DNA from 2 places in the Ornithinimicrobium cryptoxanthini genome. Region 2 is predicted to be linked to the other one. Evidence: predicted binding sites of a transcription regulator. Region 2 holds the regulator's gene; the other holds the start of a gene.

Region 1 (11,569 bases), 1.6 Mb from region 2:
GCCAGGGGCAGACCAGTGGCTGGACCTCGCCCAAGCCTTCGCGGGACCACCCGGCCCGGGCCGCGCCCCCGCGGCACCCGTCGGCTGACCAATCCCCCGATGTGGCTGCAGGTCCCGCAGCTGAATGAGTCCCGCAGCGTGAGTCACTCCCGCAGGCGCGAGTCACTCCCGGCGCCGATAGGCCACCACCGAGTTGCCCGCTGACGTGCGCACCAGGTCGACGAGCTCCAACCGCGTCATGGGGTCGCCCGGGTGGAAGAGCCGACGGAAGCCGCCGCCGGCGACGACAGGGTGCACGATCAGCGTGAGCTCGTCGAGCAGCCCGGCCAGGAACAGGTCGCGCACCACGGTGATGCTGCCCTGCACCCCGATGTCGCCTCCCTGCGACCGCTTCAGGTTGCGGATGTGCTCGTGCAGATCGCCCTCGATGACCCTGGAGTTCTGCCAGGTCAACGGCTCCGTGAGAGTGGTGGAGGCGACATGTTTGGGCACCGGGTTGATGAAGTTGGCGAAGACATCATCCTCCGCAGGAGCAGAGGAGGGCCAGTAGTCAGCCCACTCCTGATAGGTCACCCGTCCCAGGACGACGTCGTCGATCCCCCCGATCGTCCGCGTCATCAGCTCGCCGAGCTCTGCGTCAAAACTGTCGAACTGCCACTTGTCGGGTCCCTCGACGGCTCCGTCGAGGGAGCTGAACAGTCCGGTGATCACCTTGCGCATGAGGCCCTCCATCAGTAGTCCGGTCGACAGACAGACCGGTGACCGGCCCCAGACTCATCGCGCAGCACCCCTCGGACCTCACCGTCTCGCCTCACGCGCCGTGGCGCGATCAACGCCTCAGAGGGCGGCAGCCAGCTCAGTGCCCTGACGGATCGCCCGCTTGGCGTCCAGCTCGGCGGCGACGTCGGCTCCACCGATCACGTGGACGATCACGCCCCGGGCCGTGAGCTCGGCCCCGAGACTGTTGACCGACTCCTGGCCGGTGCACAGGACGACCGTGTCGACCTCAAGCACGGTCGGGTTCTTGCGCTCCTCACCATGGGTGACGTGCACCCCCGCGTCGTCGATCCGCTCATAGTTGATGCCGGTGTGCTGGCGCACGCCCTTGGCCTTCAGCGAAGCGCGGTGCACCCAGCCGGTGGTCTTGCCTAGGCCCTTGCCGATCTTGGACGTCTTGCGCTGCAGCAGGTGCACCTCACGTGGCGACGGCGCAGGGTCGGCCGGCACCAGGCCGCCGCGGGCCACGTCGGGTGAACCGACACCCCACTCGGCCATCCATTCCTCGATGCCCATCGGCGAGGGGCCGCTGTGCGTCAGGAACTCCGAGACGTCCACCCCGATGCCTCCAGCGCCCAGCACCGCCACCCGTTGCCCGACCGGAGCGCCGCCCAGCACGACCTCGGCATAGGTGTGCACCATGGGGTGGTCCACGCCGTCGATCTCGGGGATGCGCGGCCGCACACCCGTCGCGAGCACCACCTCGTCGAAGCCCACCAGGTCATCCACCGTGGCGTGCCGACCCAGGTGGACCGTGACGCCCTCCAGGTCCAGTCGGCGGCGGTAGTAGCGGATCGTCTCGGCAAAGTCCTCCTTGCCGGGGATCCGCATCGCGATCGCGAACTGACCACCGATGTCGTCTGCCGCCTCGAAGAGCTCCACCCGATGACCTCGCTCCGCCGCCGACACCGCAGTCGCGAGCCCGGCCGGTCCTGCGCCCACGACGGCCACGGACCTGCTTGCCCGCGTCGGTCCGAGCACCAGCAGGGTCTCGTGCACCGCGCGCGGGTTGACCAGACAGCTGGCCGTCTTCTTGGCGAAGGTGTGGTCCAGGCACGCCTGGTTGCAGGCGATGCAGGTGTTGATCTCGTCGGCGCGGCCCTCGCTCGCCTTGCGGACCCAGTCGGCGTCGGCCAGGAAGGGCCGGGCCATCGACACCAGGTCCGCGCTGCCGTCGGCGATGACCTCCTCGGCGAGCTCGGGCATGTTGATCCGGTTGGAGGTGATCACCGGGATGGTGACCTCCGGGCGCAGCTGGGCGGTCACCCGGGTGAACGCGCCGCGTGGCACCGAGGTGACGATGGTGGGGACGCGCGCCTCGTGCCAGCCGATGCCGGTGGACAGGATCGTGGCCCCGGCAGCCTCGACTTCCTTTGCGAGAGAGACGATCTCAGCCCAGCTCTGCCCGTCAGGCACCAGGTCCAGCATGGAGAGCCGATAGATGATGATGAAGTCCGGACCGACCGCCTCGCGCACCGCCCGGACGATCTCCACCGGCAGCCGACGCCGCCTCTGCGGGGAGCCGCCCCACTCGTCGGTGCGCTGGTTGGTGCGCGGCGCGAGGAACTGGTTGATCAGGTAGCCCTCCGAGCCCATGATCTCGACGCCGTCATAGCCGGCCTCCTGGGCAAGTCGTGCACAGCGGGCGTATGCCGCCACGGTCGCACGCACACCCCGTCCGGTCAGAGCCCGAGCTGAGAACGGGGTGATCGGTGACTTGCCGGCCGAGGCTGAGACCGACAGCGGGTGATAGCTGTAGCGCCCGGCGTGCAGGATCTGCAGGGCGATCTTGCCGTCCCAGGCGTGCACCGCGTCGGTGACGACCTGGTGTTGTCGCACCTGACGCCGACTGATCAGCGCGGACGCCCCCGGATAGAGCGTGCCCGCCAGGTTGGGCGCATAGCCACCGGTGACGATGAGCCCGGCGCCACCCCGGGCGCGCTCGGCGAAGAACGCGGCCAGCCGCCCGGCATTGGCGCCGCGGTCCTCCAGACCGGTGTGCATCGAGCCCATGACGACGCGGTTGCGCAACTCGGTGAAGCCCAGGTCGAGGGGCTCAAGCAGGTGGGGGTATGCCGTCACCCGGCTCAGCCTACCGGCGCAGGTTACTGACAGGTAACGGGCCGTTGGCCTGGTCGATCGGCGCGTGCCGCGGTCGATCAGCGCGTGCCCCGGTCCACGGGCGCTGGCCTCAGACATCCTTGAGGAGGTCGGTCAAGAATCTTCGCGCATCGGCGTCGGTCTCGAGGTCGGGCAGGTCGTCATCCATGCCGTCTCGGGAGGCCTGTCGGACCAGGAACCGCACCGTGGACCAGGGTGTGGCCAGCCACGACAGGTCGAGCATCGCGTTGAGCTCGGCACCGGTGCGGCCCGCGAGGTCCCCGAGCGGATCCTCGGCCGCAGCGAGTTCGGCCTGGGCCTGGGTGCGGTGCGTGACCATCCGCTCCTGCTGCCGCAGCCACCCGTCGACCTGCCGATCGACCTCGTCGGCTCGCTTTCGACGCCAAGGGGAAGCTTCCAGGAAGCGGTCAAAGATCCACTGCTCCTCGTCCCACCAGCGCCCGGTGCCGCCGAAGGCCACCGCCGGCGTCACCGGCGGCCAGTCCGGGCCGACGGCAGGGAGCGCGTCGAACGCCGCACGCAGGTGAGCTGCCCGACGCCCTGTCCACCATGACCGCGCGTCAACCGTGCTCACCACCTCGTGCAGCCGTGCCCGGATGAGCTCGGCCCCGGCGCGGATCCGCTCCAGCTCCCGCTCTGGCGCACCGTCGCCGCGCGGGTCGTCGTCCAGGTGGGTCAGCCGGTCGGCAGCTTCTTCGGTCTCCTCCGCGAGGAGGTGACTCAGGGCGATGCCGACGGGCACCAGCAAGGGTGCGATCACCGGCTTCCACAGGCCGCGCCCGACCACGCGCAGGGAGACGCGGAGCTGCTCGCCGACCGCCGCGGGGACGACGCGGCCTCGGACCCGCACCAGCAACCAGTCGAGCTTGACCTCGACGTCGAGCAGACGGTCCCGCTCCGGCCTGAAGCTCGCCTGCGCCATCAGATGCTTGAGGCTGCTGGTGGCGGTGAGGGACCGACAGTCGTCGAGGCTGTCGACGACGACCGTGACCCGACGCCCCGCGTCAGCGCCCTCCTGATATTCCAGGAAGAGCTCGCGCGCATCGGGAGGTCCGCCGATGCCATAGGCGGCGCCGCCCAGGGAAAAGCCCTCAGGCGGGACCCAGCGATAGACCGCCCCGGGCTGCAGGTGCTCCCCGGAGATGAGCCGCACCTGCTCACCGTCGCGGTCGAACAGGCCCACCTGGTCACCGCTGCCCGCGAGCTCCTCCACCACCATGGCGCGCCACCAGGCGTCGAAGCCCTGGTCGCTGGGCCAGGTCACCGGGGCCACCGCCGTCCATCGCATCCGGTGATCCTGTCATCCTGCTTCCCCAAACCCTGCTTCCCGGTGTTCTCCTGCCCTGAGTTCACCCGGGGTTCTCTTGACCTCGGGTTCCTTGACCTGGATCAAGGACAGCGAGCGCAACGGGCGAGACGCTGGGTGGAACCCACCGGCCCTCGAGGAATGAGCACCATGAAGACCCTGATCACCGCCCGGCTCAGCACCGCGCCACTGGACCCGTCCGCGATCGGACGGATCGTCTCGGCCGTCGGCCGGCTCAGGAGCGTCGACTCGGTGACCGTCTCTGTCACTGACGCGCGGGTCGACGTCGACTTCGACCCGCACGCGATCACGGTCGAGGAGCTGCGCGAGGTCGTGATGTCCCTGGGCTACCAGGTGCGAGGCGCCCGGGTCGCCTGAGAGGAACCTCGCCTGAGCGGGTCAACGCGTGACCGGGTCGACTCCTGACGGGGCCGGCTTCGGACCGGGACCAGCGCCGCGAGGCCTACTCCGCCAGGTGCAGGAGACGGTCGATGTCCAGGATGACGATGTCCCGGGCCCCCTCCAACGCGATCACGCCAGCATCCTGGAGTCGGCGCAGCTGCCTGCTCAGGGACTCGGGGGTGGTGTCGAGCAGCGAGGCGATGTCCTTCTTGGCCAGCGGCAGGCGCACGCGGGTCGTGTCGTGCCCAGATCGCTTGGCCGGCAGTTCCACCAGGTAGCGCGCCAGACGCCCGCCGACCTCGACCGAGGTGACCGCGGCCAGCCGCTCCTCGGTGGCGTCCAGGCGACGGCTCACACCCTGCAGCATCCGCAGCCCGATGCTGGGGTGCGCACCGATGAGCTGGCCCAGGTCCTGGTGGCGAAAGACGCACATGCTCCCCGCTTCGAGCGCGGTCGCATAGTGGTCGGGGCGTCCACCGCCGAGGAAGGCTGACTCCCCCACGAAGTCGCCCGGATGCAGCACCCGGATGATCTGCTCCTGCCCGTCCGCACTGATGCGGCTGATCTTGATCATCCCGGTGTGCACGACCATCAGCTGGGAGACGTTGTCGCCGGCGCCATAGATCTGCTCACCCTTGGCCGTCTTCACCTGGCGCGCCACCGCCGCGACGTCCAGCTGCTCGCCGTGGGTCAGCGCCTGGAACAGCGGGACCCGCGCGACGCACAGGTCGTCCGAACGCTCGGTCACATCGACCAGCTCAAGCTTCATCCGTCACCACCCGATCGGCCCGACTATAGACATTGAGTGTCTCACCGCGGTTGAAGCCGATCACGGTCAGCCCGAGATCGGCGCCCAGCTCGACCGCGAGCGCAGACGGCGCCGACACCGCCGACAGCACCGGGATGCCAGCCATCGCAGCCTTCTGCACCAGCTCGAACGAGGCTCGGCCCGAGACCTGCAGCACGGACCCGGTCTCTGGCAGGCGCCCCTCCAGCAGGGCCCAGCCGACCACCTTGTCGACGGCGTTGTGCCGCCCCACGTCCTCGCGCAGACACACGAGCTCACCATCGACGAAGAGCCCTGCAGCATGCACCCCGCCGGTGCGGTCGAAGACCTGCTGCTCCGCCCGCAGCGCCTCCGGCAGACCCAGCACCACGTCCAGCGGGAGGGTCAGGGGGTCCTGCGCGACGGCATACGACGAGGTCTTGCGCACCGCCTCGATCGAGGCGGTGCCGCACACGCCACAGCTGCTCGAGGTGTAGACGTGCCGCTCCATCGAGGTGTCGGGCAGCGCCACGCCCTCGGCGAGCCTCACATCGATCACGTTGTAGTCGCGCTCGCCGCCGGCAGAGATCCCGGAGCGATAGTCCATCGCGCGGATCTGCTCCCGAGCCGTGACGACGCCCTCGCTGACCAGGAAGCCGGCGACCAGCTCGAAGTCGTGGCCAGGGGTCCGCATGGTGACGGAGAAGGAGCGCCCACCGAGGCGGATCTCCAGCGGCTCCTCACCAGCGAGTATGTCGGCGCGCACCCGGGTGGACCCGTCCCGTCCCAGCCGGGTCACCCGCCAGGGTCTGGTCACGCGCGCCATGGAAGCCTCCTGGCCCCAGCGTAGCCACGCGTGCGGGGGCAGGTATCACCGCCTGGATAGGGTCAACCTATGACTGAGGCCCTGCCCGTGGTGGAGATGTGGAGCGACGGGGCGTGCAAGGGCAACCCCGGCGTCGGCGGGTGGGGCGTGTGGATGCGGTCGGGCAGTCATGAGCGGGAGCTGTGCGGCGGCGAAGCGCTGACGACCAACAACCAGATGGAGCTGCAGGCGGTCATCGAGGGACTGCGGACCCTGAACCAGCCGTGCCAGGTGACGCTGCACGTCGACTCGTCCTATGTGATGAACGGCATGCGCTCCTGGATCGCCGGCTGGAAGCGCAACGGCTGGAAGACCGCGGCCAAGAAGCCGGTGAAGAACGTCGAGCTGTGGCAGGCGCTCGACAACGAGGTCAGCCGGCACACCGTGCACTGGGTCTGGGTCAAGGGCCACTCGGGCGACCCGGGCAACGAGCGCGCCGACGCGCTCGCCAACCAGGGCGTGGACACCATCCGCGCGCACTCCTAGGCCATGCGCACTAGGGCGATCGCGCACTCCTAGGGCGTTGTCGGGCACGATGGACCGCGTGAGTACCCTCCCCATCGCGGCCGTCGTCTTCGACATGGACGGCGTGCTGACCGACACCGAGACCATCTGGGACGAGGTCCGCCGCGGGCTGGCGGAGCAGGATGGCGTGGCCTGGCCCGAGGGAGCGACCCAGGCCATGATGGGCATGTCGACGCCCGAGTGGTCCGCCTACCTCACCACCACGGTGGGGGTCCGTGGCGACCCGGGCGAGCGCACGCTCGAGGCGATGGCGGCGCGATATCGCAAGCACCTCCCGATCCTTCCAGGAGCGGTGGAGGCCGTGCAGCGGCTGGCCGCCAGGTGGCCCTTGGCCCTCGCCTCGTCCTCGGCCCGCCGCCTGATCGACACCTCGCTCGAGACCCTCGGCATCACCGACCTCTTCCAGGTCTCGGTGTCGACCGAAGAGGTCGCCAGGGGCAAGCCAGCACCTGATGGATTCCTGCGGGCCTGCGAGCTGCTCGGCGTGGAACCTGCCCGGGCGGTGGCTCTCGAGGACTCCAGCAACGGTCTGCGGTCGGCCTCGGCCGCCGGGATGCGCGTCATCGCCGTCCCCCACAAGGCCTTCCCGCCCGCCGATGATGCCCTCGCGCTCGCTGATGTAGTCGTGGGCAGTCTCGATGAGGTCACTGTCGACCTGGTCGCTGGCCTGGGATCGTCGGACGTCTCGCGCCCCCCGCGATGACCCACGGCCACCTCCTGGAAGGGTCGGGCCAGGAATCAGTCGGGCCAGGAATCAGTCGGGCCTGGGATCAGTCGGGCCTGGAAGGGTCAGGCCTGGAAGGGTCAGGCCTGGAAACAGTCGGGCCCAGAACCGGCCTAGAAGGGGGTCTCGGCGTGGGTGTGACCCCGCTGTCCCGGTGTGGGTTGGCGGGGTCGGGGGCGTGGCCGCTAGGTGTCGACCAGGGGTGCGGCGTGGGTCCCGGTGCTGGTTCCTGGGAGGTGCCAGGTGACTTCGGTGGCGGTGATGGTGGCGGTGTAGCCGTAGCGGTGGACGGTGACGTGGTGTCGTCGGCACAGGGCGGCGGCGTTGGACAGGTCTGTGGCGCCGCCGAAGATCCAGTGGATGACGTGGTGGAGGTCGGTCCAGGACGTGGGCATCGTGCAGCCCGGGAAGGAGCAGCCTTTGTCCCGCAGGTGGACTGCTTTGCGTTGTGCGGGGGTGAACAACCGCCGGGTGGTGCCGACGTCTAACGGTTCAGACGGGCCGCCTAGGACGATGGGGATGATCTGCGCGTCGCAGGCCAGGCGCCGGATCGTCCCGGCGGAGAGGCGTTGACCGGTGGCCGTCGTCCCCCCGCCACTGACCTTGCCAGCCAGGGCCTCGTGGCCGATGGTGACCTGGATCTTGGCCTTGTCGGTAACGACCGTGCCTTCGGGGGCGGCGACGCCGCGGCCGATGATCTCGAGCAGGGCGTCAGCACGGCGGGTGGAGGCGGTGCGCGGGTCCAGTTGGTGGGCGCCGTGCTCATCAGCGCCGGGACGGGGCTTGGACAACGGGTCCAGCGCGGCGAGCAGGATCGCTTCGGCTTCGTCGTCGAGCAGGAGCTGCCACTCGGCCAGGCCGGCCACGGTCCCGGTGCGGCGTAGCAGCCGCCGGGCGCCTTGCTTGTCGTCGAGCTCGTCATCGTCATCAGGCTCGATGAGAAGCTTCTTGGCCTCGGTCCCGATCTGGGCCAGGGCACGCAGCCCGGTGGTCTCGACGATGTCGGTCATCACATCGGTCAGGGCCTGCAACGACTCTTTCGTCGCGATCGGGGTCAGCTCCTGGGTCAGGCGGGTGATGATGTTGGCCCGCGAGACCCGGGCACTGCCGTCGGTCACCTTCTCGGACAGGGCCTCGAACCGGTCATCGTCGATAGCGGCTGCGACGCGGGCGGTGGCCAGGGCTTCGGGACGGTCGATCATCGGGGCCCACGTGGTGATCCAGTCCGGGACCGTGTGCCCGGACTCCCCCGGCAGCCCGCGGGTGATCGCCTCATGGGTAGCCGCAGTCAACAGTGACTGCGCGGCCTGGACCAGGGCCTGCGCCGCGCCGATCGTCTCCCCGAGTGCTTCCTCGGGCAACGTCTCAAGGGGGAAGTCGCCTGCGAGCATCTGGGTCATGTGCGCCGTCCCGGCAGCGAACTCGGGAACCTCATGACCGCTGGCCGTCAACCGCGGACCACCATCAGCACGCCCGGAGCCGTCCAGGTCGCCCGCAGCCTGCGGGTCGGCATCGTCGGGCGGGACCAACGGTCCACTGCAGGAAGAGGCTTCCCGCAACGGACCAGTGCCGATCACCGGGCGATACTTCATCGGCCCACGCCCACCAGCGTCCGCGCCGTCCTGGTCCGTGCCGTCCTGGTCCGTGCCGTCTTGGGCGGTGTTGTCCTGGGTGGGCACGTCAGGAGCGGCGACGGTGGCCCCACCGTGACTGTCCGACCTCGACCCCTGATCCATAATTAGAACATACATGCCACTACCGACAGAGCCCTGACCAGCACAAACGCGGGTGCACGACAGTTCAGGGGGAGCAGCGCCGCGATGGAGGGCAGACCTGCTCGCTACCAGGTGAGCACGAGCTCGCCGGTGCTGTGCCCCCGTTCGCCAAGAGTGTGCGCGTCGGCGACGCGTTCGATCGGGAAGGTCACCGGACGGGGTCGCTGGGGACCAGCGGCAGAACGAGAGCCGCCAGGTGCGAGCTCAGACTCCGGACATAGGTCGCGCTGAGGTGGTTGCTGTCGCGATAGACCGGCACCCCGCCGATCACCGGAGAGCAGGTCTCCAGCGGGCAGATGTAGTCCGTGAGGTCGATGAGCGGCAGGTCGGGCCGCAGCGCGATGAGCGCGATCTGTCCGGTGCCGGCCCGGGCCAGCCCCGACTCGCGCGAGAAGGAGCACCTGGTCAGTTCCTGCGGGTTCTCCAGCATGCAGTGCCGCATGTTTTCGTCGGCCCGCGGGACGTCCCGAATCACGCCGACCCGGATGCCCACCGCCTCGAGCGGCGCGATGGCCCGCTCCAGTCCCTCCGCCATGGCCCCGGGCTCGATTCCGTAGGAGGCGTGGGAGGACAGGACCAGGTCCGGCTCCATCGTGAGCAGGTCCGCTCGGACGGCATCGTTCCAGTCGAGACACTGCCAGTAGGTCGCCCCCGCACGCTGGATGTCAACACCGCCGACGAAGGGACAGGACGACTTGGTCATCATCCCGATCCGCCATCCGTTTGCGCGGCCCAGCAGGTCCATCGCCGTGAGCCACTGACCGGCGTGCGAGTCTCCGACGAGCACGACCAGGATTGCGCCGTCCGGGTCACCAGCCTCGCAGAAACCGGGTTTGGTGGCGGTCAGACCGACGTGACAACCCTCCGGTTGGTATGCCGGAAGGTCGGCCTCCAGTGCATCCAGTGGTGGGTCCATGGCCTCCATAACGTCCACGGCCACGCCGGCCTCAGACTCGATGGGGTCATCCCCAAGCACCATGGCCCCGAAAGGGTCCCGGACGACCTGCACCGCCTCCGGCAACACCCAGCTGGGCGACTCGTCCGGCACCTGTGGCCCGGCGGCCAGGAAGACTGCAGAGCCCGCGATGAGGCCTGCGAGCGAACAGTTGAACCCGAGCCGCAAGGACCGCCTGGTGAGGGTCAACCTGCTGAAGCGGCTGCCGGCCGCGCGAACTGGCTCCTCGACATACTTCCAGGAGAGCCAGGCGGGGACGACAGACAGGGCAGCCACGGACAGTCCGGCCACCAGCGGCACCTGGTGACCGTCGCCGAGCAGCTGCATGGCCACGACCAGCAGCGGCCAGTGCCACAGATAGAGGCTGTAGGAGATCTTGCCCAGGAACTGCATGGGCGGCGGGCGCAGGGCGATGATCGGGCCATGTCGGCCAGCGGCCGGTCCGGCCATCAGCACCAGTGCCGCCCCGACGGTGGGCAGCAGCGCCTGCCAGCCGGGGAACGGCGTCGTCTCGGAGTAGGTCACGATCGCCAGCAGGATCATCGCCAGACCCAGCCATCCGCCTACCCTCGCGACGGACCGGCGCAGGTGGTGCCACTCGGCCGCGCCGAGTGCCACAAAGCCCCCCAGCGCGAGCTCCCAGATGCGGGTCGGGGTCACGAAGTAGGCGACGGAAGGATTGGCGGCGGTCAGATAGATCGAGTAGGCCAACGAGCTGACGAAGGCAACAGCTGTCACGGCGACAACTCCGCCACGCAGCCGCCGACGGAAGATCACCGGCACCAGAAGGAGGAGGACCGGCCAGACGATGTAGAACTGCTCCTCCACGGCGAGGGACCAGAAGTGTTGGAGCGGGCTGGGGGCCTGGTCCTGGGCCAGGTAGTCGACCGAACCGCCCGCCAGGGTCCAGTTGACGACATAGGCAGCGCTGGCGGCGATGTCCCTGCCGATGTCCGGCCAGCGATGCGACGGCAGGAGTGTCAGGCTCAGGATCGCGGTGCCGAGCAGCGCGGCGAGCGCGGCCGGCAGCAACCGACGTGCCCGCCGGGCATAGAACGCGGCGAGCTTGATCGTGCCGTCCCGTTCGAGCTCGGTGACCAGGATCGTGGTCATCAGGAAGCCCGAGATGACGAAGAAGACGTCGACACCCACATAGCCACCCGGCAGCCACGGGAGTCCCGCGTGCCACAGCACGACGGCCAGCACCGAGACCGCTCGCAGGCCCTCGATGTCCTGGCGGAACCCGGCACGCCTTCGCGCCGACGGGCTCATCGGCGTCCTCGCCCCGCGCGGGCCGCCAAGGTCAGGCCGACGGCGAGGGCGATGCCCCCACCGGCACCAAACAGGGCCAGC
Region 2 (11,569 bases):
GTTGGGGTATAGGGCATTTACAGTCCGGGTAAAGTGCGCCACAATAGCGTGGTGCTGGGGACTCGTGATCCATACACGCTTGCCGTTGACTTGGTGACGGCCGCCTCGCACGCGCCCGAGGGCATCGAGGAGCGCGTCGGCGCGATCGTGAACCTGCTCCTTCCCGCGCTGGACTGCAGCGTCGGCCTGCTCGTCCGCGCGGATGCCCCACGCCTCGTGATCCAGGTCATCGGCGGGACCACGGCGGTGAACGCTGGCATGTCCAAGCAGATCCGCAGCCAGCTGTCCCGGCCGTTGCTCCGGCCGGTGGTGACCGGCAATCTGGCTCCCACCAGTGCCGCTCGCGCCTACGGCGAGGCCGACTGGCAGCAGTCGGCGATCAGAGCGGAGGCCCTGCAGACCTTGGGCGTCGACCAGTTCGCACACCTGCCGATCTATGGCGGCCCCGGACTGGTGACCTTTGTCTTCGGGCGCAGCGGTGAGGACTTCACCGACCAGAACCTGGCACTGCTGGCCAGCGTGCAACCTGTGGTTGCCGGCCTCGGCAAGCTCCTCCAGCTGTCTCGGCCCACACCCTCTGCTGTCCTTGGCATCATCGCGATCGAGGTGGACAGTTGCGACGGGGGAGGGGATCTCCTGAAGCTCACCGACCGGGAGATCGAGGTCCTGCAGCTCCTGGCCCACGGCCACACTGCCGCGGTGATCGCGCGTGTCGCCGACTGCTCACTGCGGACGGTGCACCGTCACCTGGGCAACATCTACGACAAGCTAGCCGTGGGCGATCGTCTCAGCGCGGTCAACCGGGCGCAGGCGCTCGGCCTCCTCGCCCCCGAGACTGTCGATGCCTAGGGGCAGTTCCCCCGGTCAACTCGGGTGGCGCGTGCTCAGGCGGCGGGATACGTTCGACTCGATCCCTGGCACTGGGTCCGGGGACTCTTCGAGCAAGGAGTAGTGCACGTGCCCATCAACAGCGAACACCTTGCCAGTCTCACCGACGCCGATGTGATCGACCAGAATGGTGACAAGGTCGGCAGCGTGGGGCAGATCTACCTTGACGACGCCACTGGGCAGCCGGCGTGGGCCAGTGTCAAGAGCGGGCTCTTCGGGCTGCGGGAGTCTTTTGTGCCCCTGAACGACGCCAACGTGGCGGACGGCAACATCCAGGTCCCCTACACCAAGGACCAGGTCAAGGACTCCCCGCGTGTGGACGCCGAGGATCACCTGGACGACAGCCAGCAGTCCACCCTCTTCTCCTACTACGGGGTCGATCGAGGCGCAGCGACCGGTGACCAGGCCAGCGCTGGCGCGCCCGACAGCACTGCGATGTTCGGCAGTGATGAGACTGCCCAGGACATGACCAGCTCGCGGACCGAGGGCATCCCGACCGAGGAGAGTCAGACCGAGGAGGCTCGCGACGGCGCAGTGACCTCCGAATACACCACGCCCGGGGTTGACGACGTGACGACCGGTGCGGGAGTCGGCGACAGCGGCAACGACCTGGGGAGCGGTTCGCTCACCGAGTCGGGCACTACCACCGGCGCCGAGGACCGGGACGGAGACGCGGATCGTGGCGACGCGCAGTCGGGCGTCTTCCAGGAGGCCACCCCCGCCGGTGACGCCGACTGGTCTGCCGAGCAGGAGCCTGCAGCACCCACGTCGCAGCCGTGGGCGATGCCCAGCTCCGACCCGGCGGATGAGGAGCCGACAGATGCCAACCGCTCGGGTTACACACCCGACCAGCCAGCAGCCCACGCGGCCGCCTACGAGGGACGTGGTGAGCCCGCGGACTCGGCCGCTGGCAGTTCGATGGACGGTGAGCAGTTCGGCACGGTCGAGCCGGTGACGGCTGACTCCGGCCCGGACATCGGGTCGACGACCGGTGACTACGGCGAGTTCGAGCGGATCGAGGACCAGCAGGGCGGGGACGCAGCTGCTGCGGACGACGGCGTCGTGAGCGGGTCGCAGTCCCAGACCGGCACGGGCTACCCCCAGGACGACCGTGGCGGTCTCGGTGCTGCCGGGGCGGCGGTTGGCGGTGCTGCCTCAGCGGGCTATGCCGCAGACGTCTCGACCACGGCCTACGAGACCCCCGGCGCGGAGACGGGCGACCCGATCACCGGCACCACCCCGCCGGCTGCCTTTGCCTCCGACGTGGAGCAGCCGGCTGACGGGCTGACGCGTCCGGACGACACGCAGACGGACGACACGCAGGCGGCGGAGGCGCAGGAACTTGAGGCACACGCGGGCGAGGTCACCGATGAGGAGAGCACGCTCGCGGCCGGGACCGATGCCGGTGTCGACGAGACCGGTGAGCCGGAGGTGTTCGGACCCGAGGGCTACCGCCCTGACCGGGACGGCACCGAGATGTCGGACGAGGAGCGCGAGCGCCTCAATCAGGCACGAAGCGCCCTCTGAACCCTGACGCCCCACGCACGACAGCACCTACACACGACAGCGCCGTCCGACCATCGGGTCGGACGGCGCTGTCGTCGTGCTAGGTGCCACCTGGCGGGGAGGGGGGAGGACTGCCAGGTGGCACCGGTCTGGGACAGCACGTCACCAGGGAAAGGTGTTCCTGCGCGTGCTCAGACCCGGCGCAGGACTGCGGTGACCTTGCCGAGGACCACAGCGTCGTCACCATCGATCGGGTCGTAGGCCTCGTTGTGCGGCATGAGCCACAGCTTGCCGTCCGTGCGCTTGAACGTCTTGACCGTCGCCTCGTTGTCCAGCATGGCCGCGACGATGTCGCCGTTGATCGCGTCGTCCTGACGACGCACCACGACCCAGTCGCCGTCGCAGATGGCCGCCTCCACCATCGAGTCACCGACCACCTTGAGCAGGAACAGCTCACCGTCACCGACGATCTGACGGGGCAGGGGGAAGACATCCTCGACGGCCTCCTCGGCCAGGATCGGTCCACCGGCCGCGATCCGGCCCAGGACGGGCACGTAGGACGCGGCAGGGCGTGCGTCACCGATGCCGGTCTCGTCGTAGATCTCCGCACCTGAGGCAGTGGCCTCCTCGGCTGCCGGCGTCCGGCGATAGCCCGGTGCCTGACCTTCACCGGAGCCCGGCAGGACGACCTCGATGGCGCGCGGACGGTTGGGATCGCGGCGCAGATAGCCCTTCCGCTCCAGCATGCGCAGCTGGTAGGCCACCGACGAGGGGGAGGCCAGCTGCACCGCCGTGCCGATCTCGCGCAGGCTCGGCGGGTAGCCGCGTTGGTCCACGGAGTCGCGGATCACGTGCAGCACCTTCTCCTGGCGGGGAGTCAGGTCCGCTCGCCCGTCCCGGTCCGGCATCTCGTGAATGTCAGCCATCGTGTTGCCCCTCTCGCTCCCTGGCGACTCCCTGGAACTGCAGGTCAGGGGGTCTGTCAGTGGTCCCTGGTTAGGTATTTGACGTGAGCACATCGTACGAGCATTCGAACGCCGAGGCAAACACCAGTTCGACGTGGCGTGTCGACAACAGTCGTACGGCTGTGCTAGAAATGACACAAGCGTCCGACGGACAAGCGTTCGGGACACGGAAAGATGGAGGAACCATGAGCGCCATCGCACTGCATGACCTGACGGCACCTGACCTGATGGACCGGGACTTCCCGCCCGCGCCGGGCGTCCGGAGCTCAGGGCGCGGCCACCTACGGCTCGTGACGGCAGACGACCTGCCTCAGACGGGGGCGATGCGGGCCCCTGCCGGGACCCCGTTGACGCTGACCCGCCGTGCCCGGTTGCTCATGACTCTCACCGTGGCCGGTGCCCTGGTGGTGGTGATTGCGGCCGCGATGGGCGTCTTCCCGGCGATGGCCGCAGGCAGCCACACTGTCGTGGTGCAGCCGGGTCAGACGCTGTCACACGTCGCGGTGGCCGAGCTGCCGGAGCTGCCCATGGACCGCGCGATCGTGCAGATCCAACTGGCCAACGAGATGAACTCCTTGGACGTCCAGGCCGGCACGGTCCTGCAGATCCCCCAGCCCTGAGCGGTTCCGCGCAGTCGCTGTGCTGGTCGGGCGGGGTCGGTGTGCTGATCGGGCGGGGTCGCTGTGCTGATCGGGCTCGTCGGTGCGCTGATCAGGCCTGGTCGGCGGGGCTGGTCACAGCCTCCCAGACGACCGGCAGCTGCTCGCTGGGGATGAAGTAGCCACTGATGTGCGGGTCGAACATCAGGCCGTGGATGTCAGCGGCCGTGTAGGTCTCATTGGACTCGACAACCTCAGTCGGCGGCAGCGCGATGGCGTGCAGGTCCTCGTCCGGGCCGATCATCTGCTGGCGCACCGCGAAGTCACGAGCTCGCTCCGAGGATGTGAACGCCAACAGCATCAGCTGCCCATCGATCTCAGCCGCGGCAGGTGACTCGGCGCCGGTGTCGCCGACGGCGATGAACCACCAGTGGTCCAGGCCCATGGTCACGCGCCACAGAGCGGCCATCCCGACCTGGTCCTCGGGTCCGGTGACCTGGGCAGCGAGACGGTCCGTCTCGTTCTCGGCAGGCAGGTCGCGCTGCGCCGAAGCGGCCGGGTCGGACGGCTCGGAGGAGGGGACGGTGGCTTCGTTCATAGGTCCAGTCGATCACACTGAGAGCCAAAACGTCCTCTCACGGGGCACAGTGATGCCATCTTCTGCACCAGGTCGAGCCGGCGCCGACAGGCGTCTCGTCGCCCCGGATCAGCCCCGCGGGGTGGCTGGAATGATCCGCTGCCCCTCCTGGGTGTAGCCGCCCACAACTGGGGTCGGGGGCAGCACACCGTGGATGCTGGGGCCCATGCCGTCCAGCGGGACCACGACCTCCTCGGAGCCGACGGTGAACTCCTCGCCTCGCACCTCGACCTCGATCGGGGCGCCGTCCTCGACGCGCAGGCGGATCTCGGTGGAGCGCACGACCACGTGCAGCCGCGACCCGAGCCAACTCATCCGCCAGCCCAGCTCGGGCCACGACTGCGGCAGGCGCGGGTCGAACTGGAGCCCGCCCCAGTGGTCCCGCATGCCACCGAACCCGGAGACCAGGCCCGCCCAGACCCCACCGGTCGAGGCCACGTGCACCCCGTCTGCGGTGTTGCCCTGGCGGTCGGCCAGGTCGACGAAGAGTCCGTCGTAGAAGTAGCGCAGGGCCATCTCGTGATATCCGACCTCTGCGGCCACGATCGACTGCACCACGGCGGACAGCGTGGAGTCGCCGGTCGTGATCGGGTCGTAGTACTCAAAGTTGGCGCGCTTCTCCTCCAGCGTGAAGAACTTCCCGCCCAGGAACATGGCCAGCACCACGTCGGCCTGCTTCAGCACCTGGAAGCGGTAGATCACCAGCGGGTGGTAGTGCAGGAGCAGCGGTCGCTTCTCCTGCGGGGTCCTGGCCAGGTCCCACACCTCCCGCTCCAGGAAGTGCAGGTCCTGCGGATGGACCCCCAGAGACTCGTCATACGGGATGAACATCCCATCTGCCGCACGCTGCCACTCGATCACCTCCTCGTCCCGCAACCCGAGCCGCTGCACTGCTCGCGCGTAGTCCCGCGGGTCAGAGGCCCGCAGCTCGGTGACCGTCCGGACGGCGTGGAAGAGGTTCTCCCGCGCCATCACGTTGGTGAACAGGTTGTCGTTGACGACGGTGGTGTATTCGTCGGGTCCGGTGACCCCGTGGATGTGGAAGGTGTTGTCCCCGTTGGTGGCCCAGAAGCCCAGGTCGGCCCACAGCCGGGCCGTCTCGACCAGGATGTCCACTCCTTCGGCGAGCTCGAACACCCGGTCGCCGGTGGCCCGGACGTACTGCACCAGGGCATGGGCCACGTCGCCGTTGATGTGATACTGCGCGGTGCCCGCCGCGAAGTAGGCCGACGCCTCCTCACCGTTGATCGTGCGCCACGGGAAGAGTGCGCCCGCCTGCGACATGTCCCGGGCCCGGGTCCGGGCCGCGTCCAGCATCTGGTGGCGGAAGCGCAGCGCGTTGCGTGCGATCTGCGGGCAGGTGTAGGTCAGGAACGGCATCACATAGATCTCGGTGTCCCAGAAGTAGTGCCCGCTGTAGCCCGAACCGCTCACCCCCTTGGCCGAGATGCCGTTCGTCTCGGCCCGCGCGGACGCCTGGGCCAGCTGGAAGAGGTTCCACCGGATCGCCTGCTGCACGGCCGGCTGCTCGGGCGTGGTGACGTCGGCGCGTCCCCAGAAGTCGTCCAGCCAGGCGCGCTGGTCCTCGCGCAGGTGGACCACCCCCTCGGCCCGGACCCGGTCCAGGGTGCGCTGGCACCGGTCGGTGAGCTCACGCACCGGGACGCCGCGGGACGTGTGGTAGGTGACGTACTTGGTCAGGTGGATCGGCTGCCCCGCCCTGGCCTTGATCCGGAAGACGCTCTTGGCGCTGTCCTCCTCGGCGATGACCTCCTCGTCGAACTCGTTGTCCGTCTCGATCGCGTGGTCGATGGCCAGGGCCAGCGTCATCCGGGACTCGTGGCAGACATAGCCGAGGACGGCGCGTCCCTGTCCCTCGCTCACCCAGTGGGCCTGCGGGTCCAGGACGCGGCGGTCAAAGCCCTGCGCCTTGCGCGGGTCGTCGCCCTCGCCCATGGCGGCGGCGCGCACGTGGTATTCGTCGAACCCGTCCTGCCGGTTGAGCACCTGGCTGGAGATCACGATCGGGGCGTCGCCGTCCAGCATCTCCACGTCCATCGTCATCACGGCCAGGTGACGCTCGGTGAACGAGACCATCCTGGTGGTGGTGACCTTCACGCGCTTGCCGGACGAGGTGCGCCAGATCAGCTCGCGCCGCAGGTGCCCGTCGCGGAAGTCCAGGGTCCGCTCGTAGTGCTCGAGATCGGCCTGGGCGAGCAGCAGCGGCTCGTCGTCGACATAGAGCTTGATGACCTTGGGGTCCGGCACGTTGACGATCGTCTGCCCCACCCGCGCCAGGCCGTAGGCGTCCTCGGCGTGCTGGATGCTCCACGTCTCGTGGAAGCCGTTGACGAAGGTGCCGTGGGTGTGCGTGTCGCGGCCCTCCTCGACGTTGCCGCGCAGCCCGAGATAGCCGTTGCCGACAGCAAACAGGGTCTCGGTCACGCCGAGGTCGGTGCCGTCATAGGTCGACTCGACCAGGGCCCATTCGTCGACCGGGAACCTCGTGCGGTCCATCGGGTCGGTGGCCGGTGAGACCAGCGCTCGCTCATGGAGCCCGTGGTCGGTCTCGCGCAAGCTCATCGCGGCTCTCCGATCAGCTCGGCCAGGTCCTGCACAACCACCTCGGCACCCGCGCGCAGCAGCGCCGGCTCACCGGCCCCCCGGTCGACCCCCACGACGAGACCGAAGTCTCCGGCAGCCCCGGCCTGCACCCCGCTCAGCGCGTCCTCCAGGACCACGGACCGGGACGAGGGAACGCCGAGCTGTTTGGCGGCATACTCATAGGTGTCGGGTCGCGGCTTGCCCGGCAGCTCCTGCTCCACGGCGACCACGCCGTCCACGACGACCGGGAAGCGGTCCGCGATCCCGGCCGCGCGCAGCACCTCCGGGGCGTTCTTGGACGAGGAGACGACCGCCATCGCGACCCCCACCTGCTCGAGGTGGTCCATCAGGGCCAGCGACCCGGCATACGCCGTGATGCCGTCGGTGCGCAGTACCTGGGTAAACAGCTCGTTCTTGCGGTTGCCCAGACCGCTGACGGTCTGAGCGTCGGGCGGGTCCTCAGGAGTGCCCTGCGGCAGGGTGATGCCGCGGGCGGTCAGCAGGGCGGCGACGCCCTCGTAGCGCGGCCGCCCGTCGATGTAGGCGAAGTAGTCGTCCTCCGTGTAGGGCTCGCCGACCCCCTGCGCGTCGAAGAAGTCGGTGAACATCCGGGCCCAGGCGCTCATATGCACCTCGGCAGTCGGGGTCAGGACCCCGTCGAGGTCGAACAGGGCTGCGTCGTAGTCGTCCCAGTACACACGCCCCACCCTAGGACTCCCTGGGGTGGGGCGCATGACACGGGACCGGTTGGTCTGGCGGGGACGACGGGCGTATGCCGATGTGCCGGGTGCGGCGGTTGCGTCGGGTCTTCGCTCAGTCGGTGTAGTAGTTGAAGGTGGCGAAGGCGTGGTCGAGGGCGAGGACGTCGCGCTCGTGCATCATCTGCAGGAGCAGCAGGGCGGTGAACGAGCCGTCGTTGGGGGTGGCGGCCAGGACGACCACCTGGTTGCCCGAGCCACCGCAGTCGCTGTAGCGGTGGTAGTAGCCGGTGTAGAGGCCGTCGGTGTAGTCCGACTGCCCGTCGTCGGCGCAGTCCGCGGCGAAGTCCATGCGCTCGATCAGCCCCTCGAGGTCCTCGGTGGTGTCCGTGACCGTGTAGATCAGACCCGGCTCCGTCCACGTGGTGTTGAGCCGCTCGATGCTGGGCGCGGCCTGGATGAACGGCTCGCCGGTGTCGACGGAGACGGCGGTGACCCGGTCGGACCACTCGGTGGGCACCTCGACCAGGATCGAGTCGGTGTCGTCCACGACGGTCTCGTAGGTGTAGGCCTCGGCCGACTCGCCGCTGCCCGCGGCGACCTCGTCACCGATCTCTTCGACGAAGGACATGACCGGCACCATCGCGGCGTCCTCCTGGATCGGGTTGTTGAGCTCACCGCGCAGCACCTCACCGGTGTCCCAGCGCAGCACCTCGATGGAGACCGGGGTGCCCTCCCCGGAGGTGCGCAGCACGTCGCAGTACTCGGCCATGGTGCCGGTCGGGGCCATCGGCAGCCCGTTCAGGTGGGTGATGATGTCGCCCGGCACGACCTTGGCCCGGGCCGCCGGTGAGCCGGCCTTGACCCCGCTGACCCACAGGCCGGTGACGTCGAGCGAGGCGTCATACACCGGCATGGCGTTGACGCCGAGCGACTCGTAGTCCCCGTCCTGCAGGTGGGAGACCACCTCCTGGGCGAGGGTGTGGTCGATCGCGTACTGCTGACGGACCATGTCCTCGGGCAGGTAGCCGGAGAAGTGGATGCCGGTCACCTGACCACTGGTGTTGAGCAACGGGCCGCCCGAGTTGCCGGGGTGGGCGGCGGCGTCGTGCTCCAGCGAGTGGTCGACCGAGGCCCAGGTGAGCTCCTCACTGGCGGCACGTGCCTTGGAGACGATGCCGCGGGTCAGGGTGTATTCCGGGTCGCCGAGCGGGAAGCCGGCGACATAGATCTCCTGGCCGACCGAGATCGGCTCCTGCGACCAGCCCAGATAGGGAAGTGGCTCCGGCTCGCTGATGTCGATCAGGGCCAGGTCGTTGCACTCGGAGGCGCCGACGACGCGGGCGTTGTAGCTGCGGGTGGTGTCGCCGCCGATGAAGACCTCCAGGGTGGCGGCCCCGGTCACCACATGGTTGTTGGTCACCGCCAGACCGTCGGAGCCGATCAGGAACCCGCTGCCGCTGCCGCCGCCGACGTAGTTGCCGAACTCGGGGTGGCGCATGCCACCGGCGGCCTGGATCTGGATGACTGCGGGCTGGGCCTCCAGGTGCGTGGTGATCAGGGAGCCGGCGTCGGCCGGGCTGGCGGTGCTGACGCCGGAGTCGGCCGGGGCGGCGGGGGCGGCGGTGGCCGGAGCCTGGTCCGCGCTGACGGTGACGGTCTCGACGGTGGGTGTCTCACCGGTGCCGCATGCGGTCACGGTGAGGGCGAGCAGCGGGATGGCGGCGGACAGGACTACGCGGGTGCGGGTCACGATCTTCACTCCTGGTGGGACGTGGGCGGACCGGACACGATCTGTGGTGGTCCGACCCCGGCCCCGGTGTGGTGTGGGGCTCACAGTGAACCTAGGGAGGACCGAGGGTGGTCCGCGTCGGCCCAGAGGATGGTCCGGGAGGCAGGAAGGAGGTTGTGGTGTCGATCTGGAGGATGACGCCGGACTCGAGCCTGTGGACGGGGCGCCGGTCCTGTCGGTGACGGCCCGTAGCGTGTGGTTCATGAGCGAGCAGGCACACGAGGCACTCCGGCGACTGGTCGGCCGGGACGACGCGGAGTTCCGGGAGGGACAGCTCGACGCGATCCAGGCGCTGGTGGACCGGCGCGAGCGGGTCCTCGTCGTGCAGCGCACCGGCTGGGGCAAGTCGGCCGTCTATTTCGTGGCCACCGCACTGCGCCGGGCCGCGGGCGCGGGACCGACCGTGATCGTCTCGCCGCTGCTGGCGCTGATGCGCGACCAGATCGAGGCGGCCCGGCGGGCGGGGATCACTGCCGTGTCGATGAACTCCGCCAACGCCGAGGAGTGGGGCTCGGTGCGCCAGCAGCTGACCGACGACAGCGTCGACGTCCTGCTGGTGAGCCCCGAACGCCTCAACAACCCGCGCTTCCGAGAGGAGCAGCTGCCCGACCTCGCGGCCCGTTGCGGGCTGCTCGTGGTCGACGAGGCGCACTGCATCAGCGACTGGGGACACGACTTCCGGCCGGACTACCGGCGGATCCGCACCCTGTTGGCGGGGCTGCCGGCGGACACCCCGGTGCTGGCGACGACGGCCACCGCCAACGAGCGGGTGGTGCACGACGTCGTGGAGCAGCTCTCCGTCGGCGGCGACGGGAGCGTCCGTGCGGTCAGCACGATCCGCGGGCCGCTGGCCCGGGCCTCGCTGCGTCTCGGCGTCCTGGAGATGGAGACCCCGGAGCGTCGCATCGCCTGGCTGCTGGCCCACCTGGGTGACCTGCCCGGCAGCGGCATCGTCTATGCCCTGACCGTGTCCGCCGCCGAGGACCTGGCCGCGACCCTGAGCTCGGCGGGACACCAGGTCGCTGCCTACACCGGGCGCACCGACCCCGCAGACCGGTTGGAGCTCGAGCGACGACTGCGGGACAACGAGGTCAAGGCGCTGGTGGCCACCAGCGCCCTCGGCATGGGGTTCGACAAGCCCGACCTCGGCTTTGTCGTGCACCTGGGGGCGCCGAGCTCACCGGTGGCCTACTACCAGCAGGTCGGCCGGGCCGGTCGCGCCACGGACAACGCGGATGTGCTGCTGCTGCCGGGGGTCGAGGACCGCAACATCTGGGCCTACTTCGCCTCGGCAGCGATGCCGCGCCAGGAGCAGGCCGACGCGGTGCTGACCGCGCTCGCGGGGTCGGGCAAGCCACTGTCGACCGCCGCGCTGGAGACTCTCGTCGACGTGCGTCGCACGAGGCTGGAGCTGCTGCTGAAGGTGCTCGATGTCGAGGGCGCGGTCGAGAAGGTCCAGGGCGGCTGGACCGGCACCGGGCAGCCGTGGACCTACGACGCCGAGCGCTACACCCGAGTGGCGGAGGCACGCGAGCGGGAGCAGCAGCTGATGCTCGACTACCAGCGGACCGACGGGTGCCGCATGGCCTTCCTGCAGCGGTGCCTGGACGACCCGACCGCTGCGGACTGCGGCCGCTGCGACCGGTGTGCGGAAGCGTGGTACCCCACCGATATCCCGGCCGAGGCCGTCGACCGGGCCATGGGCCAGCTGTCCCGGGTGGGCGTGCCGGTCGAGCCACGGGCCCAGTGGCCCACCGGCATGGACCGGCTCGGGGTGCCGGTGCGTGGCAAGATCCCGTCGGGCGAGGCGATGGAGCGGGGCCGGGTCCTGGCGCGGGTCTCCGACCTCGGCTGGGGTCAGCGGGTCCGCGAGCTCGTGC

What was found. Region 2 encodes LexA, which represses DNA repair genes until DNA is damaged. Its sites were predicted from a motif close to TCGAACANNTGTTCGA; they were not measured.
Region 1: the regulator LexA is predicted to act here: its motif matches at 9,226-9,241, upstream of NF557_RS15120 (HNH endonuclease signature motif containing protein).

The regions. Positions count from the first base shown of each region.
Region 1 covers NZ_CP099490.1:3,282,441-3,294,009, forward strand. The annotation lists gene NF557_RS15075 (TIGR03084 family metal-binding protein) at 1-88, shown strand, start outside; gene NF557_RS15080 (dihydrofolate reductase family protein) at 163-720, opposite strand; gene NF557_RS15085 (NADPH-dependent 2,4-dienoyl-CoA reductase) at 838-2,859, opposite strand; gene NF557_RS15090 (hypothetical protein) at 2,969-4,186, opposite strand; gene NF557_RS15095 (heavy-metal-associated domain-containing protein) at 4,355-4,582, shown strand; gene NF557_RS15100 (Crp/Fnr family transcriptional regulator) at 4,668-5,375, opposite strand; gene fdhD (formate dehydrogenase accessory sulfurtransferase FdhD) at 5,365-6,198, opposite strand; gene rnhA (ribonuclease HI) at 6,268-6,723, shown strand; gene NF557_RS15115 (HAD family hydrolase) at 6,782-7,465, shown strand; gene NF557_RS15120 (HNH endonuclease signature motif containing protein) at 7,672-9,222, opposite strand; gene NF557_RS15125 (acyltransferase family protein) at 9,410-11,488, opposite strand; gene NF557_RS15130 (hypothetical protein) at 11,485-11,569, opposite strand, start outside.
Region 2 covers NZ_CP099490.1:1,061,414-1,072,982, forward strand. The annotation lists gene NF557_RS05025 (helix-turn-helix transcriptional regulator) at 94-849, shown strand; gene NF557_RS05030 (PRC-barrel domain-containing protein) at 958-2,415, shown strand; gene lexA (transcriptional repressor LexA) at 2,586-3,320, opposite strand; gene NF557_RS05040 (LysM peptidoglycan-binding domain-containing protein) at 3,545-3,979, shown strand; gene NF557_RS05045 (hypothetical protein) at 4,071-4,556, opposite strand; gene NF557_RS05050 (glycoside hydrolase family 65 protein) at 4,665-7,178, opposite strand; gene NF557_RS05055 (HAD family hydrolase) at 7,175-7,933, opposite strand; gene NF557_RS05060 (S1C family serine protease) at 8,013-9,650, opposite strand; gene NF557_RS05065 (RecQ family ATP-dependent DNA helicase) at 9,892-11,569, shown strand, end outside.